One region of the Exiguobacterium oxidotolerans JCM 12280 genome, then DNA from elsewhere that is predicted to be linked to it. Evidence: predicted binding sites of a transcription regulator. Region 1 holds the regulator's gene; each other region holds the start of a gene.
The links. Region 1 encodes LexA, which represses DNA repair genes until DNA is damaged. Its sites were predicted from a motif close to CGAACATATGTTCG; they were not measured.
Positions count from the first base shown of each region.

Region 2: uvrB (excinuclease ABC subunit UvrB) is a predicted target of LexA. The motif match lies at 2,106-2,119, and genes of this name have one in related genera.
Region 3: parE (DNA topoisomerase IV subunit B) is a predicted target of LexA. The motif match lies at 7,275-7,288, and genes of this name have one in related genera.
Region 4: P403_RS16285 (NUMOD4 domain-containing protein) is a predicted target of LexA. The motif match lies at 6,630-6,643, and genes of this name have one in related genera.

Region 1 covers NZ_JNIS01000001.1:2,770,777-2,778,954, reverse strand. Annotated here, with positions in the region: gene P403_RS0114170 (DUF896 domain-containing protein) at 117-353, opposite strand; gene P403_RS0114165 (YneB family resolvase-like protein) at 467-1,120, opposite strand; gene yneA (cell division suppressor protein YneA) at 1,167-1,454, opposite strand; gene lexA (transcriptional repressor LexA) at 1,661-2,275, shown strand; gene P403_RS0114150 (metal-binding protein) at 2,306-2,779, shown strand; partial or broken gene P403_RS16145 (MIP/aquaporin family protein) at 2,958-3,659, shown strand; gene glpK (glycerol kinase GlpK) at 3,701-5,224, shown strand; gene dhaM (dihydroxyacetone kinase phosphoryl donor subunit DhaM) at 5,414-5,779, opposite strand; gene dhaL (dihydroxyacetone kinase subunit DhaL) at 5,772-6,374, opposite strand; gene dhaK (dihydroxyacetone kinase subunit DhaK) at 6,418-7,386, opposite strand; gene P403_RS0114120 (AzlC family ABC transporter permease) at 7,554-8,178, shown strand, end outside.
Region 2 covers NZ_JNIS01000001.1:930,783-938,960, reverse strand. Annotated here, with positions in the region: gene P403_RS0104815 (S41 family peptidase) at 1-784, shown strand, start outside; gene P403_RS0104810 (PDZ domain-containing protein) at 804-1,967, shown strand; gene uvrB (excinuclease ABC subunit UvrB) at 2,172-4,139, shown strand; gene uvrA (excinuclease ABC subunit UvrA) at 4,141-6,996, shown strand; gene P403_RS0104795 (DUF4097 family beta strand repeat-containing protein) at 7,105-8,178, shown strand, end outside.
Region 3 covers NZ_JNIS01000001.1:104,247-112,424, reverse strand. Annotated here, with positions in the region: gene P403_RS0100670 (histidine phosphatase family protein) at 1-341, opposite strand, end outside; gene P403_RS0100665 (DUF3307 domain-containing protein) at 404-1,198, opposite strand; gene P403_RS0100660 (hypothetical protein) at 1,195-1,842, opposite strand; gene P403_RS0100655 (NUDIX domain-containing protein) at 2,105-2,575, opposite strand; gene parC (DNA topoisomerase IV subunit A) at 2,872-5,277, opposite strand; gene parE (DNA topoisomerase IV subunit B) at 5,270-7,240, opposite strand; gene P403_RS0100640 (CoA-binding protein) at 7,401-7,802, opposite strand.
Region 4 covers NZ_JNIS01000001.1:1,884,156-1,892,333, reverse strand. Annotated here, with positions in the region: gene P403_RS0109725 (DEAD/DEAH box helicase family protein) at 1-70, opposite strand, end outside; gene P403_RS0109720 (nucleoside triphosphate pyrophosphohydrolase) at 67-390, opposite strand; gene P403_RS0109715 (RidA family protein) at 502-891, shown strand; gene P403_RS16055 (hypothetical protein) at 926-1,192, opposite strand; gene P403_RS0109705 (hypothetical protein) at 1,207-1,590, opposite strand; gene P403_RS0109700 (hypothetical protein) at 1,587-1,919, opposite strand; gene P403_RS0109695 (Type 1 glutamine amidotransferase-like domain-containing protein) at 2,066-2,779, shown strand; gene P403_RS0109690 (NUDIX hydrolase) at 2,722-3,132, shown strand; gene P403_RS0109685 (DNA/RNA non-specific endonuclease) at 3,387-4,493, shown strand; gene P403_RS0109680 (GGDEF domain-containing protein) at 4,533-5,624, opposite strand; gene P403_RS0109675 (hypothetical protein) at 5,792-5,971, shown strand; gene P403_RS16285 (NUMOD4 domain-containing protein) at 6,038-6,565, opposite strand; gene P403_RS0109665 (DEAD/DEAH box helicase family protein) at 6,703-7,290, shown strand; gene P403_RS0109660 (hypothetical protein) at 7,306-7,602, shown strand; gene P403_RS0109655 (hypothetical protein) at 7,654-7,983, opposite strand; gene P403_RS0109650 (DNA alkylation repair protein) at 7,986-8,178, opposite strand, start outside.

The DNA.
Region 1 (8,178 bases):
CGCTCTCTATTGCCCTTTTCAAGCGACTTTCATGATACACATTACTGATTTTCCCATTAAAAAAGCTACCTCGCTCACGGATTGAGCGACGCAGCTTTCGTTCATACAAAACTTGCTTACTGTTTATTGCGTTCTTCTTCTTGTGCTTGCTTCAATTTTTCAGGCGTAACATCCGTTCCTTCTTCATCAACGATTTTGATGCCCATCATTTGATTTTTGAACGAACCACGAAATGCTTCTAAATAGGCCGTTCTTAATTCTTTTTGTTCCGCCGTCTCAGCTTCTGTTAACGGTTCGACTTTTGATTTATTGGCAAGTTCATTAATTCGATCGAGTTGTTCTTGTGATAACATAATATCCCTCTTTCTGTTTGACTCAACATAGAGCACTTCAATAGTAACCTTACTGTAAAAGACCCGAAAAAAAAAAGCAAGTTTGTCGCGTCAAGATGACACAACACCTGCTTTCATTCATAAGACTGGACAACTTCTTTATACTCAAGATAACGCCGATTGACCGTCGCTTTCGAAATGTCATGCCCCATGCCCCGCAAGGTCGTCGCGATGTCAGCAAACGTCAAACCAAGTTCACGTAATCGAACGATTTCTTCAATCGGGACTTCCTTTCGACTGCGGCCGGCATTCTCGCCTTGCCGATTGAGATTTTGTTCGGGTCTAAAACCATTATCGACAGCCCGTCGCATGCCGCGTGCAATTTTTGCATTGTGGAGCTTCCGTTGGTATTCCTCAACGAGTGAAACGATTTCGAGGACCATCGCTTCTGCATCCGCCAGTTTGTATTCACCGTCTGACTCCATCGTCATCAACTGGACATCGTGTTTTTTGAACGTATGCAAAATCGCGATTTTGGCGTTTCCTCGTCCGATTCGTGTATCGTCTGTCACGAGCACTGCTTCTACCAGATGACGCGTTACATAATCAAGAACGGTCAATATCCCTTCTCGCTCTACATCATAGCCACTTTCTTTTTCGACGATGATATCTACGATTTCAAATCCTTTTTTTAAAGCGAGTCCCGACAGTTCTGCTCTTTGCCGCTCTAGTGAGCTCTCTTGTGCTTCTTTTTCCGTCGAGACGCGACAGTAGATTACTACTTTCATCGTACCTCACACCCCTGTTCGTTCATTCAACAACTTTTATATTCTGTCATTGTTGTGCGATTGGTACAACGATTTTATCTTTCGAAATGACATGTTTTGTTTCGAGCTCATTGTTCTTGATCAGCCAGTCAATGTATTCTTGGTTCGTCATCGAACCATCATTGTAGACTTCAGCTACTTGTTCGACCGTTACGTTCTCATCGACCGTGACTGACGCTGTAAGTAATTGGTGGACCTTTTCATCTGGTCGTGGTGTTAAAAGAAAAAGAATGAAAGCAAAACTGAGCGTATAAAACAGAATTGAAAAGGCATGAGTACGAATAGAATGAATCATCATGAATCCCTCCAAATAGGTTATTAGAATAAATGTTCTCAGAACAATTGTTCGCATAATCTATAATAAACACAGAACCAGTGTTCGGTCAATACAAAAACATCGAACAATTGTTTGTACGCTCATTTGTTCTATGTTATAGTAATTCTAGAAACATATATTCCTAAATCCTAAAAAAACCAATCCGGAAAGAGGTGGCAATTCGTATGCGGAAAATGTCTAAACGTCAACAAGAAATCCTTGACTACATCATCGCTGAAGTGAAGTTAAAGGGCTATCCACCTTCAGTTCGTGAAATTGGTGAAGCTGTTGGTCTTGCTTCAAGCTCAACGGTACACGGTCATTTGGATCGTCTAGAAAAACGTGGACTGATTCGCCGTGACCCGACGAAACCACGCGCGATTGAAATATTGCTTGATAAACCTGAAGAAATCAACGAAGCGATCGTCCATGTCCCCGTTATCGGCAAGGTAACTGCCGGACTTCCGATCACTGCGATTGAAAACATAGAAGAGCATTTCCCACTCCCTGCACATTATGTAGGAAATGAAACCGTCTTTATGTTGACGATTGATGGCGAATCGATGATTAATGCAGGTATTCTTGATGGCGATCGTGTTATCGTGCGTCAACAAAACACAGCAGAAAACGGGGAGATTGTCGTTGCGATGACCGAAGATAGTGAAGCGACAGTCAAACGGTTCTTCTTAGAAGATCAACAGGTACGTCTCCAACCAGAAAATGACTCGATGGACCCGATGTATTTCGATAACGTGTCGATTCTTGGCAAGGTCATCGGCGTTTACCGGACGATTCACTAAGAGAGGGACCAGCAGAGCTGGTCTTTTTTCATGCCTTCTGGAAATGTACATGATACGGTCAACTCCGTTGCCCTCACGGGATATGTTGTTTATTCGGTCGCAACGAATCAAACGGATTGGCTCCCGACCGCTGTCGGAATCGCCGTCGGGACATTATGGCTTTCGCCCGACTTAGACTTAAAATCGGAACCTTACTATCGTTTTGGTCCTTTGCGTGTCCTTTGGATGCCATACGTCAAAATTATGCCGCACCGTTCCATTTGGTCACATGGCTTGATCATCGGAGATGTCATCCGTCTACTCTACAGTGCCGCTTTATTGATTCCACTCCTCTTTTTAGCCTTCTATAGTGAAATCATTCAAGCAAGCACGGTCGACTCATTAATTGACGTCATGCCTGCTTTTATTATCGGTGTGATGACCGCAAGTACGATTCATATCATCCTTGATCATACGAGTAGTTGGTTCCGCCCTAAAAAGAAACGAAAAAAACGTCGATTCTGACTTTTTCCATTCAATCATGGAAAAAGTCTTTTTATTATCCAATTCTAATTTTTTTAAACCTAAATATTGAAAATTTCTATTCCTATATTTCAATTATTTGTATTGAAAACGTTATCAATTCAGGTTAGGTTTAAATAGAAAGGCATTATTCGCTTTAATCCAAAGGGAGGGTTTTTGCATGAGTAATTTTATTAGTGAGATGATGGGAACATTGATTCTCGTCCTACTCGGGGATGGCGTCGTCGCCGGTGTCGTCCTGAAGAAAACCAAATCTGAAAATGGTGGCTGGATTGTCATCACGCTCGCTTGGGGTCTCGCCGTTATGACCGGTGTTTACATCGCGGCATCCAGTGGTGCCCACTTGAACCCAGCGGTTACTTTGTCGCTCGCGCTCAATTCTGACTTACCGTGGGCAGATGTACCTATCTATATCGCTGCTCAACTTGTCGGAGCATTCCTTGGCGCAGTACTCGTTTGGCTTCATTACATGAAACATTTTGAAGCGACAGAAGATCAAGCCGCAAAACTCGGTGTGTTCGCGACAGGTCCAGCGATCCGTCATACGGGATCGAACTTAGTATCTGAGATCATCGGGACGTTCGTCCTCGTCTTTGGTATCTTGGCGCTCGGAGCGAATACGTTCGCAGACGGGCTCAATCCGTTGATCGTCGGTCTCCTCGTAGTCGTCATCGGTCTTTCGCTCGGTGGTACGACGGGTTATGCAATCAACCCAGCCCGTGACCTTGGTCCACGTATCGCCCACGCGATCTAACCGATTCCGGGTAAGGGATCATCAGACTGGGGTTACTCATGGATTCCGATTGTCGGACCAATCATCGGAGGCGCAATCGCCGTCTTCATCTATCAACTGCTATTTTGATTGAGCATTAGGTATCTTAACTATTCAAGGGGGACTCACAGATGGAAAACAAGTATATTTTAGCACTCGACCAAGGAACGACAAGCTCACGCGCCATCATTTTCGACCATGATGGTCAAATCGTCAACTCTGCTCAACGTGAATTCAAACAATACTTCCCACAACCAGGCTGGGTCGAGCATGATGCAAATGAAATCTGGGGTTCGATTTTAGCAGTCATGGCGGATGCACTCGGAACGGCTGACATCAAACCGAGCGAAATCGCGAGTATCGGAATCACGAACCAACGTGAAACGACAGTCGTCTGGAACAAAGAAACTGGAAAACCAGTTTATCACGCCCTTGTCTGGCAATCGCGTCAAACAGCCGACATTTGTGATGAGCTAAAAGAACAAGGACTCAATCAAAAATTCCGCGATAAAACTGGCTTACTCATCGACGCCTACTTCTCAGGAACAAAAGTCAAATGGATTCTCGATAACGTCGATGGTGCGCGCGAGCAAGCAGAGAACGGGGAACTGCTCTTCGGTACAATTGATACGTGGCTCGTCTGGAAGCTCTCAGGTGGGAAAACACATATCACAGACTACACGAATGCCTCACGGACACTCATGTACAACATTTACGAACAACAATGGGATGATGAATTACTTGAAATCCTGACTGTTCCTAAATCGATGTTGCCAGAAGTCCGTCAATCAAGTGAAGTCTATGACAACACAGTCCCGTATCACTTCTTCGGCTTCGAAGTTCCAATCGCCGGTATCGCCGGTGACCAACAAGCTGCCTTGTTCGGTCAAACGTGTTTTGAACCGGGCGAAGGGAAAAACACATACGGTACAGGTTGCTTCATGTTGATGAATACGGGCGAAAAAGCCGTTTCTTCAGACCACGGACTCCTGACGACGATCGCTTGGGGTGTCGACGGCAAAGTGGAATACGCACTCGAAGGTTCGATTTTTGTTGCCGGTTCTGCGATCCAGTGGTTGCGTGACGGTCTCCGGATGTTAAAAAATGCAAAAGACTCAGAAGGCTACGCTTTGAAAGTCGATTCAACAGACGGTGTCTACGTCGTTCCTGCTTTCGTTGGTCTTGGTGCACCGTACTGGGATAGCGACGTTCGCGGTGCTATCTTCGGATTGACACGCGGGACAGAAAAAGAGCACTTTGTCCGCGCAACACTCGAGTCACTCGCTTACCAAACTCGCGACGTCTTGACAGCGATGCAGCAAGATTCTGGCATCGAACTGAAAACGTTACGCGTCGACGGTGGAGCCGTCGCGAACGACTTCTTGATGCAATTCCAATCGGATATTCTCGGCGTTCCCGTCGATCGTCCGGAAATCAATGAGACGACGGCACTTGGTGCAGCTTACCTCGCTGGTCTAGCTGTCGGCTATTGGAAAGATAAAGCAGAAATCAAAAAACAGTGGAAACTCAACCGTCAGTTTACACCTGAAATGAAAGAAGACGATCGTGAAAAACGTTATGCCGGCTGGCAAAAAGCGGTCGAAGCGACAATGGCATTCACACCGAATAAAAAAGAAGCCAACGCAAACGTCTAATCGGACAACGATGACTTTTGCACCACTCTATTAAAAAAGAAGCGATTTCGATATCACTCGAAATTGCTTCTTTTTTTGTCTTTGCCCTTTTAAATTCATACACCTTCTCAATGCCACACCAAAGAACTCCCCTCTAAATGAGCAGGCAGATACCTGACTTAGAAGGGAGAACGGTCTTAGGCGAATCATTTAGGCGAATTCATTTTTCAATCCGTCGACGACTTCAGTCAGTGACTTCGATTGACCACTCAAGACGGCCGCGAGAAATGCCCCTTCGACGAGCGGCGCCTCGACGAATTGGACCGTTTTGTCACCGCTATACAGTTCAAGGGCCAACTCCGCATTCATTGTTGCAGAACCGATATCCGTCAAGATGACACCGTCATCGTCAAGCGCATTCAATGTCTCTTCAATGCGCGAAGCATCTGTCCCGATGCTTCCATCCGCTAAACCGGCCGCTAGCAGGATTGGTGTATCCGGTGCCATTTCGGCAAGCAGTTCCTTTAGACCAGTCGCCAGTTTTTCACTGTGTGAAACGAGAATTACATTAACCATGTAGCACCTCCACGATTTCTTGTAACAAGAGTGCACTCGATAAAGAACCTGGATCTTGGACGCCGACTGTCGCGTCTCCAAAGTAGGAAGCCCGCCCTTTCGTCGCGACACGTTCTTTTGTATCACGGAGCGCTTGTTCGAGTGCAGCGTTTAAATCCGCCTCTTTGCTCAAGGCCTCATGGAAAGGTGTCCAAATGTCGACCATTGTTTTCTGACCGAATTCAGACTTTCCACGCATCTTGATGCCTTCCGTCGCTTCAACAAAAGCTTGTGCCAGTTCTTGCCCTTCCACTTCTTTTTTCCCTTTAAAGGCTCCGGCGAACTTGACGAACGCTGTTCCGTATAACGGACCAGACGCCCCACCGACCGTCTTGATTAACGTCATCCCAACTTGTTTTGACAAATCACCTAAATCTTCATACTCACCATGTGCTTCTAGTTCTTTTTGGACGGCTTGAAAACCACGTGACATGTTAATCCCGTGATCACCGTCGCCGATTTCACGATCAAGATCGGTCAGTTCATCTTTATGGGCTTCAATCTGTGCTGCTGCCTTCAGTAAGCTTTCACGAAACTGTTCTGTCGTTAACTTCATTTCAATCCACCTCTTCTATTTCTTTTAAAAATTTTTAGTCTGATTAAAAACCGATTGCATTCGTTTTTGCGTCAAGGTAACCGACGAGCTCGTCGTCGACCGGAAGTAACGTAATCGAGAAACCGTGCATCTCAAGCGATGTCATATAGTTTCCAACGTATGGCCGGACGATGTCGTAGCCTTTTGCTTGTAATTGTTCCGCGACATACTTGTAGGTGATGTAGAGTTCCGATTCCGGCGTTCCACCCATACCATTGACCATTACAGCGACTTTTTTGTCTGTTACTTCTGCTGTCAGTCGGTCGAGCAGTTCCGTGACGATTGCTTCAACGGACGCAACCGGTTTCCGGTCGATTCCTTTTTCACCATGGATTCCAATTCCGATTTCCATCTCATCTTCATGTAAGTCGAAACCAGGTTTTCCGCTTTCCGGCATGTAACACGGTGAAAGTGCCATCCCAATCGAACGCACGCTTCCGATGACTTTCTCGGCAATTGCTTTGACTTCAGCAAGCGACTTGCCTTCTGCCGCTGCCGCACCAGCAATTTTATGGACAAAGACTGTACCTGCGACACCGCGGCGATCTTCTTCTTTTTTAATGGCGATGTCATCCTTTACGACAACCGTCTCGACTTCGATATCTTCAAGTTCTGCCAGTTCCTTCGCCATATCAAAGTTCATGACGTCCCCGGAATAGTTTTTAACGACGAGAAGTACGCCTTTACCAGCATCTGCTGCCTTGATTCCTTCAAGGACCATATCTGGTGTCGGCGAGGTGAAGACCTCCCCACAAACTGCTGCAGCTAACATCCCGTCACCAATGAAACCAGCATGGGCTGGCTCATGTCCACTTCCGCCACCCGAAACGAGAGCAACTTTTCCGTTCAGTGGTTCTTTTCGTTTTACGACATTGACGCCGTCGACTTTCGCATATAAATCCGGATGAGCTAAAACGAGACCTTCCACCATATCTGATACGAATCGGTTGGCATCTTGCATTAATTTATCCATCTTGAACGCTCCTTCGCCTAACGAATTTTTGCACTACCACTTAGTCTTTACCACAATTCAAGCAAACTTATGTCAAGAAAACATATGAAAATATTGACCACTTAGTGTCCATTTCTGAGTACGGATGCTATGCTCATCTTACATGTCAAAAAAGGAGGAATTGTGTCGTGTCTTCTTCATTCCAAGCAGGGGTCAAAGCCTGTTTACCAACTGTTCTCGGTTATCTCGGAATCGGTTTTTCAGCCGGCATCGTCGGTCGTGCCTCCGGTTTATCCCCTCTTGAAGTCGGATTCATGTCCGTCTTCATTTACGCCGGTGCCGCCCAGTTCATCATCACGAGCCTGTTGCTGTTGAACAGCCCGTTTTCCGCGATCATCCTGACGACGTTCATCGTCAATCTCAGGCACTTATTGATGAGTCTGACGCTTGCACCGCATGTTGAGACCCGGCATATCCGTGATCGGATCGGCGTCGGGACATTACTGACAGATGAGTCGTTCGCTGTCGCGATGAATGTTGCTCAAAAGAGCAAACTCTCTCCGTCATTCATGCATGGCCTGAACTTGACTGCATACCTTAGCTGGATTGTCGCAACCGTTCTCGGAGCACTCGTCGGCAGTTGGTTCCCTGATCCGGAGCGCTTCGGTCTCGACTTTGCCTTGACGGCGATGTTCATCGGCTTATTGTACTTACAGTTCGAAGGAGAACGTTCCCGCATTGCCGTGAACAGTTGCCTCTTACTGATCGTCTTACTATTGCTTTACATCACCATGCGCTACTTTTCTCCAGAAG
Region 2 (8,178 bases), 1.8 Mb from region 1:
CCAGTTCTCTGACCCGACTGCAGAAGAGTTCGAAAAGCAACTCGCTGCTCTTGAAGCGAAGAATATCGATGGACTCGTCATTGACGTCCGGGGAAACCCAGGCGGACTGTTGACGGCAGTTTCGAAAATGATTGCGCCATTCATTCCGAAAGATACACCGATTTTCCAGGTCGAAGACAATAAAGGCGACCGGACGCAGGAATTCGGGAAGGCGGACGCGAAGAAACCTTATAACATCGTTGTGTTGGAAGATAGCGGTTCCGCGTCAGCGTCAGAAATTTTAGCCGCTGGTCTGAAAGAAGGTGCTGGTGCAGAAGTTGTCGGTACAAAATCATTCGGTAAAGGGATCGTCCAAAGTGCGTATGACTTAAAAGATGGTAGTGACCTGAAGCTGACAACGAACAAATGGTTGACGCCAGACGGGAACTGGATTCACAAAAAAGGGGTTAGACCGACCGTTGAAGTCAAACAACCTGCGTATTTCAATGTCACGAAAATATTGACGAATGACAAAGCGCTCAATGTCGGGGACTATGGTAAATCTGTCGAAAATGCACATCTCGTGCTCGAAGCGATCGGTTACGATCCGAAAGGGCAGGATGGGTATTATGGCGACACGATGAAACAAGCAGTCGAACAACTTCAAAAAGACGCCAAGCTCGAAGTCACGGGTAAGATTGACCCGGTGACGGCTTCCGAGATGGAGACACGTCTCTTGAAAAAGTTAGAAGACTCGAAAAATGATGTACAACGCATCAAGGCACTTGAAGTTGCCGCTGAATAAATCACGGAAAGAGGTCTGAATGGGCGTGGAATTATTCGATGGAATCGGTTGGACAGTGATTAGTCTTATCGCTAGTCCAATCCTGTGGTTAGCTATTCTAGTCAGTGTTGTAATCGGTATTCGTCGCGTCAGGCGAGAACGGAACTTGTTCCGCTCGAAATCACGCAATCAACGGACCGACATTTTTGAGACGTTACTGCCCGGTCTGCTCGTCGGGATTGTCTTATCTGCAATCAGTTTGAGTTTACAGGTGACCGTCAGCCCGGTCTTCATTGTCGCCTTTACGGCGCTTGCCGCTGTGACATTGGTGATTGGCGTCGTCCGGTTTAACTTGCCGCTTTGGCCGCTCAGCGTTTTGGCACTTATCGGGTGGTTCGTGACGGATGACCGGGTGGGCGGGATTAAAGAGGTCGACGCGACGACGTTGCTATTGCTTGCGAGCTTGACGCTGCTGGCAGAATTGGTGCTCGTCGCCTGGCGCGGTCAAAAGCAGTTGTCCCCATCACTCGTCTTATCGAAGCGGGGGCGCTTCATCGGTGGGTTATCCGCGAACAAACTGTGGTTGATTCCGCTGCTTGTCATTGTTCCGGGCAGTAGTCTCGAGGAATGGTTTCCGCGGTTCGCTTTTCCGGAGTACGTCCCGCTCGTGCTCTTTTTCCCGCTCGGCTTCAGTTTTCTGTTCACAGGAAAATTGCCGGCTGAGTTGATGCGTCCATTGATTCGGGGTCGCGTCATCACATTGTTACTCGCGGTTTTGTTGACACTGGGTGCGTACGTGACGAACCGGGAAGAATGGTTATTCGGTCTACCGCTCCTGCTCGTCTTGCACATCATCTTGCACCAACGGGTCAAACGTTTGAATCGTTCAGAGACGCCGATTTTCCTCAATGGAAAACGGGGTGTCGTCATCTTGGGGACGTTCCCTGGATTACCGGCATCAGAAATGGGGCTCGTACCCGGAGAAGCCATCTATAAGGTCAACGGTGATTTTGTTGATTCCGAGACGAGCTTCTATGAAGCGATTCAAAAGCATAAACCGTACTTACGTCTCGAAGTGATGAATCATAATGGAGATGTTCGGTTTGCACAACGGGCTTTTTATGAACAAGATCATCATGAACTCGGCATCATGTTCGTCAGTGAGCCGGGGAATCGCCGGACTAAAATTCGAACGCTTCAATAATGAGCATCCTCTATCACGTGAGTGGTAGGGGATGTTGTTGTTTCTTGAGTGAACTTTATCTTTTTCAGAGATAATCCGTACTGGGACTTTTTCTTTTTTGGAAAAACGGGTAACTTCCTAGAAGGAGCACTTCATAATCGAATGTTTGTTCGTAAAGTGATACAATAAAGATAGATTTTTTACGGAATGAGGGGGAAGTTAGCGATGGATTTTGAGTTAATGTCACCATTTGAACCAGGCGGCGATCAGCCGGCTGCCATTAAACAATTGGTCACCGGCGTCAAGAACGGCGAGCGGCATCAAACGTTGCTCGGAGCGACCGGAACCGGTAAGACGTTCACCGTCTCGAACGTCATCAAAGAGATTAAAAAGCCGACGTTAGTCCTGGCGCATAATAAAACACTGGCCGGGCAACTGTACTCGGAGTTCAAAGAATTTTTCCCGAACAACGCGGTCGAATACTTCGTCAGCTTTTATGATTACTATCAACCGGAAGCGTACGTCCCGTCGACGGACACGTTCATCGAAAAAGATTCGTCCATCAATGATGAGATTGATAAACTCCGTCACTCGGCGACATCTTCCTTGTTTGAGCGAGATGACGTCTTGATCGTTGCATCCGTCTCGTGTATTTACGGTCTCGGTAACCCGGAAGAGTACAACAATCATGTGTTGTCGCTTCGTGTTGGCAATGAGATGGGGCGTAACGAGATGCTCCGTCGCTTGATTGATATTCAATATGAACGAAATGACATCGACTTCCAGCGCGGACGCTTTCGTGTCCGTGGCGACGTCGTCGAGATTTTCCCGGCGTCACGAGACGAACAATGTGTCCGTGTCGAATTTTTTGGTGACGAAATCGAACGGATTCGCGATATGGATCCGCTGACAGGTGAAATCATCGCCGACCGTGAACATATCTCAATCTTCCCGGCGTCCCACTTCGTGACGGGGGACACACGTCTTCAAAAAGCAATCGCGAACATCGAAGTCGAACTCGAGACGCAACTTGCGAAGATGCGTGAAGACGGGATGTTACTCGAAGCGCAACGTCTTGAGCAACGGACGAACTACGATCTCGAGATGATGCGTGAAATGGGCTACTGTTCAGGAATTGAAAACTATTCCCGTCATTTAAACTTGATGCCGGAAGGATCGACGCCGTATACGCTCATCGATTACTTCCCGAAAGATTTCTTGCTCGTCGCCGATGAGTCGCACGTCACGTTACCGCAAATCCGCGGGATGTATAATGGCGACCAAGCACGGAAGCAAGTCCTTGTCGAGCATGGGTTCCGTTTGCCGTCAGCGAAAGATAACCGACCGCTTCGTTTTGAAGAGTTTGAAGAGAAGGTCAGTCAAGCAATCTATATTTCAGCGACACCGGGGCCTTATGAGCTCGAGCACTCAAAAGAGATGGTCGAACAAATCATTCGTCCGACGGGACTCGTCGATCCGACAATCGAGATTCATCCGATCACGGGGCAAATCGATTACTTGATGGACAACATCCGGGACCGCGTCGCGAAAAATGAACGTGTACTCGTCACGACATTGACGAAAAAAATGTCGGAAGACTTAACCGATTATTTAAAAGAGCACGGTGTTAAGGTCAACTACATGCACTCGGAAATCAAGACACTCGAACGGATTGAGATCATTCGCGACCTGCGACTCGGAAAATACGACGTCCTCGTCGGGATCAACTTGCTTCGTGAAGGACTCGATATTCCGGAAGTGTCACTCGTGACGATCCTCGATGCAGATAAAGAAGGGTTCTTACGGTCCGAGCGATCGTTGATTCAGACGATCGGACGGGCGGCCCGGAACTCGGAAGGACACGTCGTCCTGTTTGCGGACAAGATTACGGATTCGATGCAACGGGCAATGGATGAGACGGAACGTCGGCGCAACATTCAGCTCGCGTTCAATAAAGAACATGGCATCACGCCAAAAACGATTCAAAAAGACGTTCGCGGTGTCATTAGTACGACGATTGAAAGTGATGATACGGTCGAAAAACTAGAGAAATTCAATAAACTGAAAAAACCGGAGCGGGAAACGCTACTCGAACAGTTGGATCAAGAGATGCGACAGGCAGCGAAAGACATGCAATTCGAGCGCGCAGCAGAGCTTCGAGACCTTATATTAGAATTGAAAGCAGGTGCCTAAGTTGGGAGACAAGAAAAACAAGATTATCATCAAAGGCGCTCGCGTCAATAACCTTCAAAACATCGATGTCGAAATCCCACGCGATCAGCTCGTCGTCTTGACGGGCTTGTCGGGATCCGGGAAGTCGTCACTCGCGTTCGATACGATTTATGCGGAAGGGCAACGACGTTATGTCGAAAGCCTCTCCGCTTATGCACGTCAATTTTTAGGGCAGATGGATAAACCGGACGTCGATGCGATTGAGGGACTTAGTCCGGCAATTTCAATCGATCAAAAAACGACGAGTAAAAACCCCCGCTCGACTGTCGGGACGGTGACGGAGATTTATGATTACCTCCGCCTGCTGTATGCGCGAATCGGCAAACCAATCTGTCCGAACCACGGGATTGAGATCTCGAGTCAAACGATCAGTCAGATGGTCGACCAAGTGATGGAGTTACCTGAGCGGTCGCGTTTGCAGATTTTGGCACCAATCGTTTCCGGACGAAAAGGAGCGCATGTCAAAGTCTTTGAAGATTTGAAAAAAGAGGGCTTCGTCCGTGTCCGTGTCAATGGCGATACGATTGATTTAACGGATGACATCGCACTCGAAAAAAATAAGAAACACTCGATTGAAGTCGTCGTCGACCGTGTCGTCGTCCGACCGGACGTCGAATCACGGCTCGCCGACTCACTCGAAACAGCACTTCGCCTCGCGGATGGACGTGTCATCGTCGATACGATGGATGGCAATGAGCTCCTTTTCAGTGAGCATCATGCGTGTCCCATTTGTGGTTTCTCAATCGGAGAACTCGAACCACGGATGTTCTCGTTCAATTCGCCATTCGGGGCCTGTGCCTCATGTGACGGACTCGGGACGAAACTTGAAGTCGATGTCGATCTTGTCGTACCGCATGCAGACAAGTCACTCAACGAAGGGGCGATCGTCGCGTGGGAACCAACGAGCTCACAATATTATCCGCAACTGCTCAAAGCAGTCTGTGAGCACTTTAAAATCGACATGGATACGCCGTTCGAACAGTTGTCAGACGAACAACGCGACATCATCTTAAACGGTAGCTCGAAAGAAGAAATTCACTTCCGTTATGAAAATGACTTTGGCATGGTCCGCAACACGGATCTGTTCTTTGAAGGTGTCTTGAATAACTTACAACGTCGCTACAAGGAGACGTCGTCGGATTACATCCGCGAGCAGATGGAAGGATATATGGCGAAAAAAGCATGTCCGACTTGTAAAGGGCATCGTCTGAAACGCGAATCACTCGCTGTCAAAGTATCCGGTATCCACATCGGAGAAGTGACGAAGATGTCAGTCAAGCAAGCCGTCGTCTGGTTCGAAGAGTTGCCGGCGAAACTATCGGAAAAAGATCAAACGATTTCACGGATGATCGTCCGCGAGATTCATGAACGGTCGTCGTTCTTAGAAAACGTCGGTCTCGATTATTTGACGATTTCCCGCGCTGCCGGCACATTGTCCGGTGGCGAAGCGCAACGGATTCGTCTCGCGACACAAATCGGCTCCCGTCTGACAGGTGTCCTCTATGTCCTTGATGAACCGTCAATCGGCTTACACCAACGGGATAACGACCGATTGATCAGTACGTTGAAAACGATGCGCGATCTCGGAAATACGTTGATCGTCGTCGAACATGATGAAGACACGATGATGGCAGCGGATTACCTGATTGATATCGGACCCGGTGCCGGTGATCACGGTGGTTTCGTCACAGCGGCTGGTCGACCGGAAGAATTGATGAACGACGCGAATTCACTGACCGGACAATATTTGTCGGGGAAGAAGTTCATTCCTGTGCCGACTGAACGGAAACAACCGGACGGACGGGCGTTACGGATTAAAAAAGCGTCAGAAAATAACTTAAAAAATGTCGACGTCGATATCCCGCTCGGCTTGTTCGTTGCCGTGACCGGAGTATCAGGTTCTGGGAAGTCGACATTGATTAATGAGATTCTCTACAAGACGATTGCGCATGAGATGAACCGGGCAAAAGAAAAGCCGGGAGCGCATAAAGGCATCACAGGCCTCGACCAAATCGATAAAGTCATCGACATCGACCAATCTCCGATCGGTCGGACACCACGTTCGAACCCGGCGACGTATACCGGTGTCTTTGACGACATTCGTGATGTTTTCGCTTCGACGAACGAAGCGAAGTTACGCGGTTATAAAAAAGGACGCTTCAGTTTCAACATCAAAGGTGGCCGGTGTGAAGCGTGTCGCGGAGACGGGATCATTAAAATCGAGATGCATTTCTTGCCGGACGTCTACGTTCCGTGTGAAGTCTGTCACGGGAAACGGTATAACCGCGAGACGCTCGAAGTAAAATATAAAGGTAAAACGATTTCGGACGTGCTTGAGATGACAGTCGAAGAGGGACTCGAGTTCTTCGAAAAAATTCCGAAAATCAGCCGCAAGCTGCAAACGATTGCTGACGTCGGCTTGACGTACATGCGTCTCGGACAGCCGGCGACGGAACTGTCGGGCGGTGAAGCACAACGCGTCAAACTCGCGTCGGAACTGCATAAGCGGTCGACCGGGAAAACGATTTATATTCTCGATGAACCGACGACAGGACTGCATGTCCACGATATCGCCCGCCTGTTGAAAGTCTTGCAACGCCTTGTCGACAACGGCGATACAGTCCTCGTCATCGAGCATAACCTCGACGTCATTAAGACGGCGGATTACTTGATTGATCTTGGTCCGGAAGGTGGCGATGGTGGAGGTATGATCGTTGCGACCGGAACACCGGAAGACATCGTGCAAGTCAAGGAGTCGTATACAGGACATTACTTGGCACCTGTTTTGGAACGGGACGCAGCCCGAATCGAATCATGAAACTTTTTTGACGGAGGATTCGTAAAAGGGAAGTAAGGGAAGTAGAACGAAAGAGTGAATAAGTTTTCCTGCGTCATAGCGTGTTCAGAAAATAGGAGGGGAATGTTCATGAAACAAGATATGCGTCAGTTGATACTTGAACAAGTAAAAGAAGGAAAGTTGACGATCGATGAGGCACTCGATAAGCTCGAACGCCTTGAAGCACTCGATCAGCAACAATCGACGACAGCAAGTAATCATAAGTATGTCGATGAACCGGAACAGTACGACCGCGTCGATCATTACACGGTTGATTCACTGACGTCGAAAGTGATGTCTGCTTTTGATGGTCTCGTCAACCGGATTAAAGAGAGTGATCTCTCATTAAATCAGACGTCTGGTCCGAACGTCACGTACGTCAAACAATTCCCATTCAGTGGAGAGACGATTCACTTGGATTTATTTAATGCCAATGCCGTCGTCGAACCAAGTGATTTAGAGGAGTGTGAGTTGACGGTGACGGGGCGTCCGCTTCGCCAAGTCAATGAGGAGCAAGCGCTCGAGCAACTTCAAGCGTCGCTTCAACATTCCGTCTCCGCTAACACGCTATCGATTCGTTTGAAAGATAAACGCGTCCGGGCGACGATCCACTTAAAAGTTCCGCGTCGTCACTACGAGGCGTTCGTGTTACAGACGTTGAATGGCGAGATTACGTTGTCGTCGCTTGACGCGACGAGCGTTCAACTGATGACAGCGAACGGACGGATCCATGTCCGCGATCTTTATAGTGAGGATTTGAAAGCTTCAACGGCGAACGGTTCGATTGAAGTCGAAGAGTCAGAAGTCAAAATGTTGAAAGCGAAGACGGCGAATGGTCAAATCATCGCGAACGGAGTTTTTGAACGTTCTGAGCTAAAAACCGCGAACGGCAATGTCCGGTGTGAACTAAAAACAGCCCATGACGCGAAGATTCAAGCGTCGTCACTCGCGGGAAGCATCGCTTTGATGTTGCCGCATGGCGCTGAAGTATATGGTGAGCTGGAAACAAACTTTGGTGGGTTGAATTGTAACCTCGATGAGATGGAAGTGATTCGCGACCAAAAAGATGTCGTGAACCGTAAACTGCATTTCGTCTCCGGTCGTGACCGGACGCCGAAGATTGAAGTCGAAGCCGATACGAAAACGGGAACGATTTCCGTGACG
Region 3 (8,178 bases), 2.7 Mb from region 1:
TGAATCCGTTTGCTGAATGGAGCGACGAGCCGACCGATGATCGCCCAGGCGAGGAAGGGGAGGCGAATCCGGGAATTGATCGTCGGGAACGGCACTTCCCGTAAGAGGTCGGTCACGATGATTTCATCTTCATAGACACTTTCTGCTGTCTGGATCGCCCGCGGCATACTGCTCGCATAACAGATCGTCCAGTCGGTCTGTCCGAGTTCGACCGGTTTGACATCGATCGCCGAGCTATCGTACCGTTCAATCCAAGCTTCGATGTCGGAAGCGCTAATCCAACCTTTCGTCGGATATCCTTCTGTGACCCGGTGGTGTCTGACTAATCCAATCGTTTTCATTTTTGTTCGACGGTCTTTCTGGTAAAGCCAGGAAGCCGTCTCACCTCACTTTCTTTCTCGTTCTATAATACGAAGCGAATGGCGATTCCGCAGAGGAGTGCGCTCAAAATACTAAGTAAACTGCCAATGATATAATATTCCGCAAAACGGCGGTCTTCAAACTGCTTGAACCGCGCCAATGCTTTGAGGGCGATGATGAAGCCGATTGCACCAACCGCATTGACGGCGACGAGAATGACGATGATCGCCCGTTCGACGAGACCGATATAGCGACCAACGCCATTAATCTCTGTCGTGTAACTGCGGGCCGAATCCTCAACCTCGTGGGTAACGGAACGGCTGATCCCGTTCAATTGTTCCTTACGAGTCACTTTCCGCTCGAAATGGGATTCAATCAATCGGGGAGCGAACGGTAGCAGCAAGGGGGCAATGCCGCGTCCGACCAGTTCCGTCGCAACCAGGCTCCACATGATGATCCAAAGCACTTGGAAGGAGAGGGTGATAGCAGTTGGCCAACTGATCGGGAACATCACCGCGATCAGACCAATGATGATGCCGATATGTAACAGTTGATCAATCCAAAAAGCCGGTGCCGGTTTGATGATCCGCTTGAGTTGTGAGCGGTCAATGACGGCGTGCGATCCGATAATCGCACTGAAGAGATACAGGGCACTTACGAGCTCGATTTGTCCAGTCAGGTAAAAATAACTTAAGACAGACGCTGTACAGAGGCTATGTATCCCGAGATGGACGAGTAGGGGGCGAAGCTTCCGGTGCTTGTGCTCCGCCATCCGTTTACCTTGCAGCGGGAAATCGGCAACGAGATGGGCAATCAGGAGGCTCAACAGTAAATTCATCCAATCGCCTCCCAGACCTGGAGTTGCTCGAGCGCTTGTATAAAAGCCGTTTCGAGTTGCTTCCGTTGTTTACGTTGCGAGCGGGCAACAAGTTTCGCGACGTTGATTCGGGCATCTTTTTCTTGAAAACCCATTTTTAGTCCGATTTCTTCATACGTTGCGTCCGGGAATCGGTCCATCAGTGTATGGAGCTCGATTTGACGATCTGTTTTCCCAAAATAAGCGGGATACAGCATATCGACATAGCCTGTTAGTAAAGCAGCCGGGAAATAAGGGGGGCCGGCGAAAACGATTTGATTGTCTGATTTTTTGGCCGCCTCTTGCGCTTCGAAGGCAAAAATGATGGCGCTACCGTTCGCTTCGTCGGCTTCTGTCGTCGAAAGCGTTTCATATTGACCAAATCCGACGCCGACATAACCGTCAAGCGGACTATTAACGAGTTCGAGTAAAACAGGATAACAGACTGGGTAGCTTTGGAAAACACCGAGTAAGCTGTCTCCAGACTTGATTTGAAATGGGACGAGTGCGTCTTTAAACTGGTCATTTAATTGCTCCGCCAACGTCCGGAGTGTCTGCAATAATTCTTCTTTGTGCGGAAAAGTGCGTGAATTTTTGACGTCAAATGAAATGGCGACGGCTTGCATCAAATTCCTCCTTTGTTACTGATATTCCGGTTACAACCGGAATGTTACCGATATAAAGGCAACAAATGATTTGTTACTGTATTTAGAGTAACAGGGGTGGATGTAAAAAACAAAGGGGCAAACTGACTATTTTTTATGGGGGACATGCCAAAAAAATATTTTTCTTTCCTAGTTAACATAACATATATTATCAATAGTTAAATAACCTTGTCTCATAAGTAAGGTAAACTCAATATAGTGAGACAAAACAAAAAACACGACGTTAGCCGTGTTTACGACAATCATACGGTTGATTCCGTTCCAACCGATGAATGAGCCGATCAAGAAAAATATGATGCCGGCGTTCAAGCTGTGTAATGCGATCAAGCGGCAACCAAGCAAAATGGAAAAAATCACCGCAATCTTGACCGTCACCCGCAACACAATGCGTCCATCTGTTTTCTTGGCATTCGATATGGGCATGATAGAAATACGTGTAATGGACCCGCATCCGCTCTGGGTAACGCATCTCTTCTTCGCCGACGTATTGAACGGTCGCAAGTGATAGACCACTTTCTTCTAACGTCTCGCGGACAGCTGCTTCCTTGGCGATTTCTGCGTCTTCAATCGTCCCGGCAGGAATCTGCCAGTCACTATCTGGAGCTGATTGAGGATGAAAAACAAGTAGTTCCCATCCCTCTGGTTGTTCCCGTGTGATATAGATTGCTACTTTTTCGCGTCGTCTGAATTTCATCTTCATCACCTCTCCAGTTAGGCAGATGGCACAAAAGCAGCTAAGGACGGATCCGCAGCTGCTTGAGAAAGACATATAAGCTACGCTTCGAACCGCTTCGCGTCTGATGTGACATGCTTGACCTGACCATTTTCTTTTATTGTAGCGGTTATTGGTCACTCTTTCAATTTGTAAACTAAAGATTCACCGATAATTTGTGGAAATAATCTAAAAAAATGATTAAAAGGACGACATTTCCTACAAAAAGACAGAAAAAAAGACGTCCCCCACACTTCATCGTGAGGGACGTCTGACCGTCAAACGGTATACCAGTCAACGAGTGGACCGAATTTTTCTTCATCATACGCAAATGAACCGTTCGATAACCGATCGAGATAAGACAAGGAACCGATTTGAATCGATTTTTCCTGTTCTTTTCCGATTAAAACGAGTTCTTTTTGATTCGTGACATCAAGTAACGCCGCTACCTGATGTGGTTTTGATTTTAAATCACGCAACAATTGTTGACCGCGTAAGGCACGATTCGTGACTTGGAACTGATCCGAAAGGCGCATCTTCTTCAAGGCACCCCGCTGCGTCAACAAGACGATGTTTGGTGCCTGCGTAAAGGCGATTGCCCCTGCGACGACATCATCATCCTTCAGGTTGATGGCTTTGACACCTGCTGCCCGGACACCGACGACCGGCACGTCGTCTTCCGTGAACCACAGACCGAAACCGCTTTGTGTCGCAAGGAACAGTTGTTTCTCACCAGTCGAGACCGCAGCATAGAGGACTTCGTCATCCGCTTTCAGACGGACGCCTTGCAGTGGTTTCGACTTCCGCTGGGCATTGTAATCACTCAACTTCGACCGTTTGACCATCCCTTGACGTGTCACGAACAGACAGTGTGCTGTTTCGTCGAACGTCCGGACGAGATCGATCGAGAGGACACGGTCGCCCGGCTCAAGTGGCACGAGATTCGCGACGTGTTGTCCGCCATCTTTCCACTTCGTGTCTGGAAGTTGGTGAACGGGAATCAATAAGTAATTCCCGCGTGTCGTCCAGACGATGACGTGATCGGTCGTCATCGCTTGCCCTTGATAGAGCAGACGATCTTGTTCCTTCATCTCCGGAAGGTCGTTCGAGGCACCGAATGACCGGAGCGACGAACGTTTGATGTAGCCGTTTTTCGACATGAAGACCATCGTTTCTTCGACAGCGATCATGACTTCTGTCTTCAGCTTCAGTTCTTCGACTTCCGCTTCGACCGTCGAACGGCGTTCATCCGCGACTTGCTCCTTTAAGATGCTCAATTCTTTGATGATGAGACGATTCCGCGTCTTCTCATCGTTCAAGATTTTCTCGAGTCGCGTGACTTCCTTCTCGAGTTTTTCCGCCTCTTCCTGCAATTCAACGATGTCCGTGTTCGTCAGGCGGTATAGTTGGAGCATGACGACAGCTTCCGCTTGGCGGTCCGAGAAGGCGAAGCGTTCAATCAGGTTCTCTTTTGCTTCCGCTTTGTTCGTCGCAGCCCGAATCAGACGGAGTGTCTCATCGAGGACGGAAATCGCAGTCATCAAGGCAGAAACGACTTCCTGGCGGCGTTTCGCTTGATCGAGATCAAACGTTGTCCGGCGGATGACGACTTCCTTAACGTGACTTAAATAGGCATCCAGTAAGGCGAGCACACCCATTTGCCGTGGTGTCCGCTCATGGATGGCGACCATGTTGTAGTTATAGGCGATTTGAAGGTCGGTTTGCTTGAGGTAAAAATGTAAAATCCCTTCTGCATCAGCCTCTTTTTTCAGTTCGATGACGACACGCAGTCCGTCGCGATCGGTTTCATCGCGGACTTCGGCGACGCCTTCGACTTTACGGTCGAGGCGTAATTCTTCCATCCGTTTGACGAGATTTGCTTTATTGACTTCATACGGTAATTCCGTGATGACGATTTGCTGACGTCCCCCGCGGAGTGTCTCGATTGTCGCCCGCGACCGGATGATGACTTTCCCGCGTCCTGTTTCGAACGCTTTTTTGATCCCGTCGAGCCCTTGCACGACGCCACCAGTCGGGAAATCAGGTCCTTGCATATGTGTCAGCAGGTCGTTGACATCGTTGACCGTGCCTGAGATACGACCAATTGCCGCGTCGAGGACTTCGCCCGCGTGGTGCGGTGGAATCTCTGTCGCGTATCCGGCAGAAATCCCGGTCGAGCCATTCATCAACAAGTTCGGTAATAACGATGGTAAAACGAGTGGTTCTTCCGTCGTATCATCGAAGTTGAGGGTATAGTCGACCGTCTGTTTATTGATGCCGTCTAGAATCAAGCTCGAGACTTTCGACAAGCGTGCTTCCGTATATCGCATCGCGGCCGCACTATCACCATCAATCGACCCGTTATTCCCTTGCATGTCGACGAGCGGATACCGTAACTTCCACTCCTGACTCAAGCGAACCATCGCCTCATAGACAGACGAGTCGCCGTGAGGGTGGTAATTGCCGATGACGACCCCGACCGTCTTGGCAGACTTCCGGTACGCACGGTCGTACAGGTTCCCTTCCGTATGCATCGCATAGAGAATACGCCGCTGGACGGGTTTAAGCCCGTCACGCGCGTCCGGCAAGGCCCGGTCCTGGATGATGTATTTCGAATAACGACCGAACCGGTCACCGACGACCTGTTCGAGCGATAAATTTAAGATGTTTTGTAAATTAGACATGCTTTGTCACACTCGCTTTCGTCACGTGTTCGTTTTCAATGATTGAGATGTCTTCCGCGAGTCCAAACGCGACGTTATCTTCAATCCATGACCGGCGGTGGCCGACGTTATCGCCCATCAAGACAGAAACACGTTTTTCAGCGACAGCGGCGTCGTCAATCGTGACGCGGATCAATGTCCGGGTCTCGGGATCCATCGTCGTTTCCCAAAGTTGAGGAGCATTCATCTCACCCAGTCCTTTGTAGCGTTGGATCATATAGCCTTTACCATACTTTTTCGTTGTTTTCGCAAGTGTGTCTTCATCCCAGACGTACTCGAATTTCTCCGTTTTTCCCTTACCTTTCGAGACGCGGTACAGCGGCGGTAAGGCGACGAAGACTTTTCCGGCGTCAATCAACGGACGCATGTAACGGAAGAAGAACGTCAGCAGGAGGACTTGAATGTGGGCGCCATCGGTATCGGCATCGGTCATGATGATGACTTTATCGAAATTACAGTCGGACAAGTCGAAATCTGCCCCGACCCCGGCTCCGATTGCGTGGATGATCATGTTGATTTCTTCATTCTTCATGATGTCAGCGAGTTTCGCTTTTTCCGTATTCAGGACTTTCCCACGCAGTGGCAAAATTGCTTGGAACGTCCGGTTGCGACCTTGTTTCGCCGAACCACCGGCAGAATCTCCCTCGACGAGGAACAACTCATTTTTGTCGGCGTTTTTCGAAGCGGCCGGTGTCAATTTACCATTTAAGATGCTGGAACGTTTCTTTTTCTTGCCGTTCCGTGCCTCTTCCCGGGCTTTGCGAGCTGCTTCGCGGGCTTGGGCCGCACGGATGGCTTTTTTGATGAGCAAAGTCGCCGTTTGCGGGTTTTCTTCCAGGTACGTCGACAGACGGCGGCTGATGACGGCGTCACAACTCGTCCGTGCTTCGGGAGAACCGAGCTTTGACTTCGTTTGTCCCTCGAATTGGAGGAATTCTTCCGGAATCCGAATCGAAACGATCATCGTCAAGCCTTCCCGGATATCATTGCCGTCGAGATTTTTATCTTTTTCTTTTAATAAACTATTTTTGCGGGCGTATTCGTTCATGACGCGGGTCATTGCCGTTTTCGAACCGACTTCATGGGTTCCGCCGTCACGTGTCCGGACGTTATTGACGAACGACAAGACATTTTCCGAGTAGGCATCCGTGAATTGGAACGCGATATCGACTTCGATTTCGTTTTCGACGCCTTCAAACGCGACCGTCGGATGCAAGACATCTTTATCGTCGTTCAAATAACCGACGAATTCGCTGACGCCTTCTTCATATTGGAAGACATCCGCTTTGTCGGACCGTTCGTCCGTCAACGTGATTTTCAAGCCTTTTAAGAGGAAAGCGGATTCACGGAGGCGCTCAGCGAGCGTTTCGTAGTTGTATGTCAACGTACTGAAAATTTTTGCATCCGGCTTAAAGTAGACAGCCGTTCCTTTTTGACGCGTCGTTCCCGTCTCGAGTAACGTCGTTTTCGGCATTCCACCATGTTCGAATGTCTGTTCAAACTGTTTGCCGTCACGATAAATCGTCACCTTCAAGTCTGTCGATAAGGCATTGACGACGGAGGCACCGACACCATGCAGTCCACCAGACGTCTTATAACCGCCTTGACCGAATTTCCCACCGGCGTGGAGGACAGTGAAAATGACCTCTGCCGTCGGTTTCCCCGACGCGTGCATTCCGGTCGGCATCCCGCGTCCGTGGTCACGGACCGTGATGGCGTTATCTTTATGAATCGTGACATCGATCTGTTCTCCGAACCCGGCAAGGGCTTCATCGATTGCGTTATCGACGATCTCATACACCAAGTGGTGGAGTCCGCGATGATCGGTCGATCCAATATACATACCTGGGCGCTTCCGGACTGCTTCGAGTCCTTCGAGCACCTGAATGGCATCATCATTATAATTGTTTAAATCTGTCGCCATAGTTTTCACCTCATATAGAAAAACGCCGATTTTCCAAACGTTCGTTCGTTTTTCTAGTAGTCTGTATCTAATTGTAGGCATCTTCTTCTTATCTGACAAGGGGGAATGTAAAAAAAGACACTTACTCGCGCTTGAGTAAGTGTCATGATTTGATCCAAAATTATAAGTATTGATGTTCGATTTTGATGCAGCGGTTTTCGATATACGGGATTCCTGCCCCGAGCGCTAAACTTTCCGCTTCGACGCTCGACAGACCGAGCTGGTTCCAAATCATTCCGACGTCGCCATGGGCAACGGCTTCTTTTGCCGTGTCCGCTAAAAACTCGGAGCGACGGAACACATCGACGATATCGATATGACCCGGGATGCTATCGACTGTCGGATAGACTTTCTGTCCATTCCATTCATCAAGTGTCGGATTGACGGGAATGACCTCGTACCCGTGTTGCACAAGGTAATCGGCAATCCAGTTCGCGGTTTTACCTGAATCACCCGAAACACCGACGACGGCGATCCGTTTCGCTTCTTTTAGTAGTTGACGTGCTTGTTGATCAGAAATCATTTAATTCTCCCCCTATGCGTAATTAAATCAATCTTCTTGTCTATACCCGAATCACTTTCGGTTAAGCCGTTTTTCTAAAAGTTCTCGACAATTTCGAGGGAAAATGAAAAACGTTCTGTACGAAATTGAGACGACCAACTACCTGTCGAAGTCGTGTTCGATGCAACTGAGAGCGAAATTGGTTTTTGAGAATATTTTTCCGGATTCGTTCTGTCAAGGTGACATAATACAATTATTGTTCTATTTGATGTAAGAAATTACGCCTTTCGTTGATTTGCATCGAGTTGACCAGTCGCCCATGAGTCGGAAAGTCGATGCAACTGAGCGCTCCCTGTCTGACAATTTAACGTTGCGTGAAATAACTATTTCACGCAAA
Region 4 (8,178 bases), 890 kb from region 1:
CCGCCTGATCGATGGCACCGACGAGTGAGTCATATAAATGATGTGTCGTCAGCTTCGCTTCCGGAATCAATCTTCCACCTCGACAAGATAAAGTCGTTCTTCAAAGCCACCACGTTGTTGCTGTTTGTCTTGTCGGATAGCTTCCAGTTGTTCGGCCGTCGTACCATGTGTCTTCGCTAACGCCTGAATCAGTTCGAGCAGGTCAGCCAGCTCCTCGACTGCATCCGCGTCCGTCACCGCAGCTTCATATTCCGCGACTTCCTCATGGAGCTTTCGTTTTGCTTCCGCTAAAAACTCTTCCGGCTCAAGCGTACGGAACGTCGCCTGTTTTCCGGTTTTCGCAATGATGGTTGGAATTTCGTCTCGGACTAACTTATGATAAAGAGGCATTTTGCTTCACTCCTTGTATGTAATAGTAACGTTGTCACAACTATCCTACAGTTAGACTTAAATCGCACGCCATATCCTTGTTCACTATTTAGAATCACTAGGAGGTTTATCATGAACGCATTCAAAAAAATCAACACAGACCAGGCTCCAGCTGCCATCGGTCCTTATTCCCAAGGCTTCATCGCTAACGGTACGTTATATGCCTCTGGTCAAATCCCGACCAATCCGGCAACGGGTGAAATGGTCGCCGGCGGGATTACGGAACAGACGGAACAGGTCATGAAAAATGTCGATGCGATCTTAAAAGAAGCCGATCTGACACCGGACCGTGTCGTCAAGACGACCTGTTATCTAACGAGCATGGAGCACTTCGCAGCCTTCAATGAAGTTTATGCTGCGTACTTCGAACCGCATCACCATTTCCCGGCCCGTTCGTGTATCGCTGTCAAAGAGTTGCCGAAAGATGCTTTGGTCGAGGTCGAGATTTTAGGATTAGTCTAATACCTTGCGACACGTCACTGTTGGTGGCGTGTTTTTATTTCCGTAACCCCCAACGTCCTGTCCCTTTGCCTGTCTCACTGTAGAACAAATCCTTCGTTCCTTCATATAACTCACACTCACTCGCATGAAGATAGATTAATTTTCGGATGCGGGCATCGAGTCCGGCTTCCGTCGAAAAACGTGACAAATCTAAGTCGTTCCGCTCTCGTACACGCTGGTAAAGCTCCGTCAACTCCATTTGGCGCCCCGTCTCCAGGATTTCGATGATGGCTTCTAATAATGCTTCACTGCTTTCAGTCATCGGGTCTCCTCCACTCATTCAGTTATCTGCTTTTTCATCCGTCGTTTTGCTCCTCGCGACATCGCGACGACCACCGCAATCAGCTGCGGAATGAGCATCAACAGACTGACGAACAAAATCAGTTGTTCTGCTGTCAGCGGTTTAAAATACCCGTCCCAGCCGAAGTCGTTCCTCTGTCCCGCAAAATAAATTGAGACGAAATAAGACGCGAGATTTCCGGCAACTACAAAAAACAGATGACTAAAACGTTGTCCGACATAGGCGAGTGCCGTAAACATGACAAGTAACAGCACATAACCAAGTAACGTTCCCGTTTTGAAATCTTCCAATAATGCAAAATAAACGAATGGAACCGTGTACCCGATTAGGACGATCAGTCCGACCAGCCCTTTTTTCATCTCGTTTCCTCCCCGCTTTCTGTACATTGTCCATAGAGCCAGTCCCGTAGCACTTCCCATTCTTCTGGAAAGGCATTACTGCCGCGAGATTCCCCGTCGAGAATCAGCCACTCCGTCTCGTAGACTGGTTTCCAGTCGGTTACTTTCGCTTGCGTCAACCGCTGTTCAAGCACCGCTTGTTGCTTTGACGAGAGTCGCTTGATTTTAGGTTCTTCCCGCCCGTCCTCTTCGTATCGTAATTCCCCCGTCGCCCCGTTCCAGAAAAACGTCTGCCCTTGCCCCATCCCGGACTCCCGATAGCGAAATTGAATTATCTGCTTTTGGTTCATCTCCAGCTCTCCTCGCTGTGCTTTCCCTGGTATTCCCATTGTAATTCATTTTCCGTTTTCTACCTATCACAAAAAATGAACAGGTACCCTTTGCCGTACATTTCTACTACGATAAAAGAATACTTTTTTGAAAGGAGATCTTTCCCATGACCGATCAACATCTCTTCTTATTCGGCAGTGGACCGCCGTTCCCGCCAACACTCTGTGCCGCGTTTGCCGATTGTGTAGACGGACCCGGACCCGTCGCCTTACTTTATGTCCCGCGTCCCGGTTCGTCCTTCTCAAGTTACGCACCGGTTTACACGGATGCGTTAGCCGCCTGTGGGATAACCGACTTTTTCCACTTGCCGTTGTCGCCCCATCCGACTGACGGACAGCTTCAACAGTTGAGCAAAAGCACAGGCATCATCATCTCGGGTGGGGAAACGGAATGTTATCAGGACTACATCCTCAACACACTAATCGGTGCCGTCATCCAAGAACGGTACCGCTCTGGTGTCCCGGTCGCCGGTTTTTCTGCCGGTGCATTACTCGCACCGGACGAGTGCCGGATACCGGCGATTGACCAGCGGGACGGTCGGGACTTAGTCCTTGAAGGGCTCGGTCTCTTACCAGACGCTGTCCTCTCCGTCCATTTTGACGCTTGGGATGAAGCCGAGAATTTACAACAGGCATTCACTACGACCGGAAGCCTGTCCGGCTACGGTTTACCGGAACGGACAGGAATCTACCTCAAAAACAATCAACTCGTCCAACAGGAAGGTCCCCTGCCTGTTGTGCTCAAGCGAACGGAGGAACACACATGCCGACCATCGTCACCGCCGTCAAAGGCATCATCCGGTACGACAACCAAATGTTAATCGTCCAGCGCGCCGCTGCCGACTCAGGTGGCGGGACCTGGGAATGCCCGGGCGGCAAGGTTGATTTCGGGGAACACCCGGAAGCGAGTTTGCTGCGCGAAATCCGGGAAGAGACCGGTTTGACGGTCACAGTCGACCGGATTGCGTATGCTTCAAGCTTCCTGACCCACCCCGACCGCCAAGTCATCTTAGTCGTCTATTTCTGTACGGCGGAAACCGATGCTGTCAGCTTATCGGACGAACACGACGCCTATCTTTGGGCTGACGAAGCATGCGTCCGGAAACAGATTGCACCGAACATCCTGAGTGAGTTTGAGCGGCATCAGATTTTCCCGCAACTCGTCTCAATCTGAAAACACGTCACCGTGCTGTGGCGTGTTTTTTTGTTGTCTTGCCCACCAGGACAGATCGTCTTTTGCCTGAAATGCAACTCCCTTGATTGCATCACGTCACGAGGTTGACGTCGTCATTCCTTAAGTAAATTTACATATTTGTTTAATCGCACCCAAATATATATTAAGATTGTTATATATTGAAAATCAGCTTAGCGCCAGCTTTAGGGATGTTGAGAAAACAGACGGGTGTGCTTAAGTGAAAGGAGTGCGGCATGAAAAAACGAATGTACCTTGCATTACCGCTAGCGACCCTGTTACTGACGGGATGTGCGAACGATGAGGAGACGGTTTCTTCGACAGACACGAAGACGGAGGAACGTGCTCCAAAAGAAGAGACGCCGCAGACGAGCGACGTCAAAGAAGAGACAGCGGACATCGTTAAAGAAGATGCGAAACAGGAGACGCCTCCTGCAGAGCCGGTTGCGAACGAGACAACCGAAAAAAAATCAGACACGACAACGGATCAAAAAGAAACAGAAGACAAGCCCTCGGTCACGGCGTCCAGCAATGATCCGTTTGCTGGATACAAACAGATTCAAGTCGATGGCGGCGACCAGTCCGGAGACCGTCAGGCGAACGTCGTCGTCGATATCGGGTTCGGGGACCGCGAGTACTGGGCATTTACGAACAAGCATGGACAACTCGTCAAAGTCATCGCCAAAAAGATCACCTTACAAAATGATAAAACGGAAGACGTGACGTCAGCCGGTCGCTACTATCATGACGAAGCGAAGGTCCCGGGTGTCGAACACCGTGATCTTGATGAAGGACATGTCATCGCCGATTCGCTTGGCGGTGTCTCGAACGCCTACAACATCACGCCGCAGGACAGTACGCTCAATCGCCACGGCGATCAAGCCTACATGGAAGATAATATCCGTAAAGCCGGTGGTGCGACGAATTTCGAAGCGATCATCCGCTATGAAACGACGAAAACACAAATTCCTTCGAGTTATCAGTACACGTACACAATCAAAGGCAACGTCATCGTCGACAAGTTCGATAACGTCAATCCGGATGGCGTCAACGCGTCGCTCGGTCTGACCGAGAGTCCGGAAAGTAAACCGAAGGCTGAACCAAAGGCAGCGCCAAAAGCAACACCAAAAGCTGAACCGAAGGCGAAAACGCCTGCCGCTTCGACACCAAGTAAGCCGAAAGCGGAAGCGAGCGGTGACGTCTCAAGCGTCGATGCGAACGGAAACGGACAAGTCACGATTCAGGAAGCGAAGGATGCCGGTTTCAGCATGCCGATCCGGAGTGACCACTGGCTCTATCCGTACATGCGGGACAACGATCACGACGGCATGGTCGGTGAATGACAACACGAAAAAAGGCAGGCTCCGCGGAGCCGCCTTTTTTTAATTATGTGTCATATCATAACCGACGACTTTGTTGCGCCCCGTCTGTTTTGCCTGATACAGCGCCTGATCGGCTTTTTGGACGACTTCGAACGCAGTCTTGCCTTGATCAGACGATGCGACGCCCATCGAAAGCGTGACATGGAAAGCCGGATACGGTTTGAAGATGAAATGTTGATCGGCACACGCCGTCCGGATCCGTTCCCCGAGTCGCTCCGCTTCACGGTGCGAGATATCCGGCAGGACGACGACGAATTCCTCGCCGCCATACCGTGTGACGAGTCCCGTTTCCGGACAAAACGTCGCCAACAGATGACTGAGTTGCCGTAAGACGACATCTCCGCCATCATGCCCATATTCGTCATTGACCGACTTGAAGAAGTCGATATCGACGATCAGAACCGAAAAGGCATACCCGTGTTTGTCATAGTCGGCTAATGTCTCATCCAGTTTCCGTCGATTGGCAAGATTCGTCAGACTGTCCGTCAAGGCAAGCTCCTGCTGGTCTTGGACGAACTGGAAATGCTTCCGTAATTCCTGCAGGAAACGAAATGTCACATACCCGCCGAGGAGATTGAAGATGATGTAGACGAATGACATCTCAAGAAACCGAATGAACGTATCCGTCAACAAGTACAGGGCCGGTAAGCTGTAGCCAATCCCGATGCTCAGTAGGACAAGGTAGTCTTTGAACGTCTGGGCAGCAAAGCGACGGTAAATACTTGCCGTGACGAGTAAAGCAAGACAAATCAGTGTCGCGAGAATCAAACCTTGGTAGACACCGGGTGGCGTGACGAGAAAGCGAGCCCCGATGACGGCAACCGTCGTCAATGCGCCGCTGATCCAGCCGCCGTAATAATACGCCGTGACGAGCGCGACGAGTCGTAAGTCAATCTTCGCCCCGTCGTAGGAGATACTGTTTAAGACGAGCAGCGCTCCGATTATACTCGCGATCAGTCCGACGGCAAGCCTGATCCGAATTGAGGAGTGCGGTGAAATGCGTTTGATGTTACGCATCGGTAAGAAGGCGAACAGCAGGGACGTAATCAAAAGGGAAAAATTTAATAGAAACTGGTTGAACTGACTCAACATGCCGATCGACATCCCTTCAAGAAAAAAGCTTTTTCTGTCTATATCTTCTTTATCGTCTTACCTGAATCCTTTTTCTAGCCGTTTCGCAGGTTTTCCATTTTCTTAAAGGGGAATCATTATGACAGTCGCATCTGTTTAATTCGTAAAAGGGGGAACTACTTGTGGACATGAACGAAGAAAAACGAAAAAGTAAAATGCCTTTCTTCATCGGGCTCGTCATCGTCATCTTTTTAATCGTCGCCGCTGCGTTAATCATCTACGTCACATCTGAACCGAAAGAAGAAACGCAACAGCTCATCCAACTGACGGTGAGTCAAATCACGCCGTACTTACCACTTGCCGGCTAACGACACCTTACTTTTTTCCAACCAAAAGGGCAGACCGATTTTCTTCGGACTGCCCTTTCCTTCTGCCTACATGACATACCGCGCCTCTTTCTTATCGATGATATTACGGACCCGGTTTTCAGTTACCTCGTACACGAGCGCAAGCTTTCGAATCGACGCTTCACCCGCCCGGTAGCGCCGCCGGATCTCGCGAATCTGCCACGTCGACAATTCGACATGGTCCGTCAACAGCAAATCGAATTCAGCGAGCAAGGAAGCATAGGCTTGACTCGGTGAAGGCTTGACGGACAGATTATCAATCTGGTCGTTCAACCGGTCAGCGTCTGCCCGCACGAGAAGCTCCTGACAGGCAGTCGGGTCAAGAAACGCCCGGGCGACAAGTTCACCGACGTAAAACCGTTCACCGCGTCCATGCTGATACAACGTCACTTTCCGGTAACCCTCCTGATTGATGCGCGGGCGCAGGACGACACCCGTGCGCCGCTGTTTGACGCCACGGCTCGTCTCGACAATCCGGTCGAGCGAACGAACATTTCCCGACGTCGACACTTGATAACTCCCTTCATATCCTTGTACCATCTTCCAATGTTCCATATGAGCAATGACCTCCATTCGGTCCTAAAACGCCAACAGTTCTTACTCCCATTATACTACAAAGCGAACAAACGTTCTAATTCCAACGCGCTGAACGGGTGTGGTAATCTAACAAAAAAAGGAAACGGGGTCTTTTGATGAAATTTGTTTTATTGCTCGGTCCGCAGGCGGTCGGAAAGATGACGATCGGTCAGGAACTCGAACGGTTGACCGGGATGAAGTTGTTTCATAACCACCAGACAATCGATTTGCTGTTGCCCTATTTCGACTTTTCAAAGCCCGCCCATCACAGACTGAAAGACTTAATCCGCCGGGAGATGTTCAAGGAGATGGCGGTCAGTGATCTCGAAGGCGTCCTCTTCACGTTCCTCTGCCTGTTCGGGGTCGAGGGCGGAGGGATTGAGTTCATTGAGGAAACGGTCGCATTGTTTGAAGAGGCGGGTGCCGACGTCTATATCGTCGAACTCGAAGCATCCGTCGCGACTCGTCTAGCACGGAATACGACGGAAAACCGCCTCACCCATAAGTTTACGAAACGTGATCTCGCCGCTTCCGAAAACGACCTGCTCGAGACGGCAGACGGCTACCGGACGTCCTCCTTGCCAGGAGAACTGCCGTATCCGAACTACCTGCGCCTGGATACGGAAGGACGCTCTGCCGCAGAGAGTGCCGAAGCGATCTGCGCCCACTTCGGCTGGTCTGATCTCCCCGTCGGTCAAAAATAGGGAGGAGAATGCCGCTTGACGTCACAACCGAAGGAATACCGTTCACTTGTCCTGACGTTCATTCTCTTGATCGTCAGCCTCCTGTTATTTTTCGGACTGAACGGACGGACGTTCCCGAACATGAGCCTTTGGGTGCCGATCAGTCTATATTCGCTCGTCGGCGTCGGCTATGTGATCTCACTCCTGATCGCGCTCCGGTCGAAAAATACCGTCATCAAGACCTTTAGCCTGCTCGCCAATCTGATGTTGCTGCTCCCACTCGTTGTATGGGTCTCTCTTCTCTTGCTCGCGAACGGCATCTCGGAACCTTAAAAGAGGACAACGCGCGCCGCAATCCGCGGTAGGCGTTGTCCTCTTTTTCGTTTAGTGCGTCAAGGCTAACGAAAATCCGTCATCCGTTCTCTTAAATCCACTTTTCTCCCAGACAGCGGCTTCCCCGCCGCGACCCGTGACGGACGGTAACAACAGCGTCCGCGCTAAATAGGCCGTGATGACCGTCAACGCTTCGTGCAAATACCCGTCCCTGTCCGAGACATCGTCTGCCTGATAGGTCAGTTCCCGCTCCCGGTAGTAAATCGTCGCGACGGTCCGTTTACTGCGCCGTTCTTGTAAGACCCAGTCACATCCGTCCCGCGTATCGGTCGCCCGGACGAACAGGCGGGACGTCGTAAAGTCCGGATGGCGTCCGTTCATCTTCATTCCTCCCCTGTCACTTCAAACGTTGCTGTTTTGTACGCTTGCCCATTGATTAAGATCGTCACGTGATGCGTCCCCGGATAGTGGACACGTGTCGTCAAGTTGCGAAACGATTGCCTCTTCGTGAATGTCTCCCGCTCACGGACGAGCCGTTCACTGATTCGGAAGACTTTCCGACTTGTTTTTCGCTGT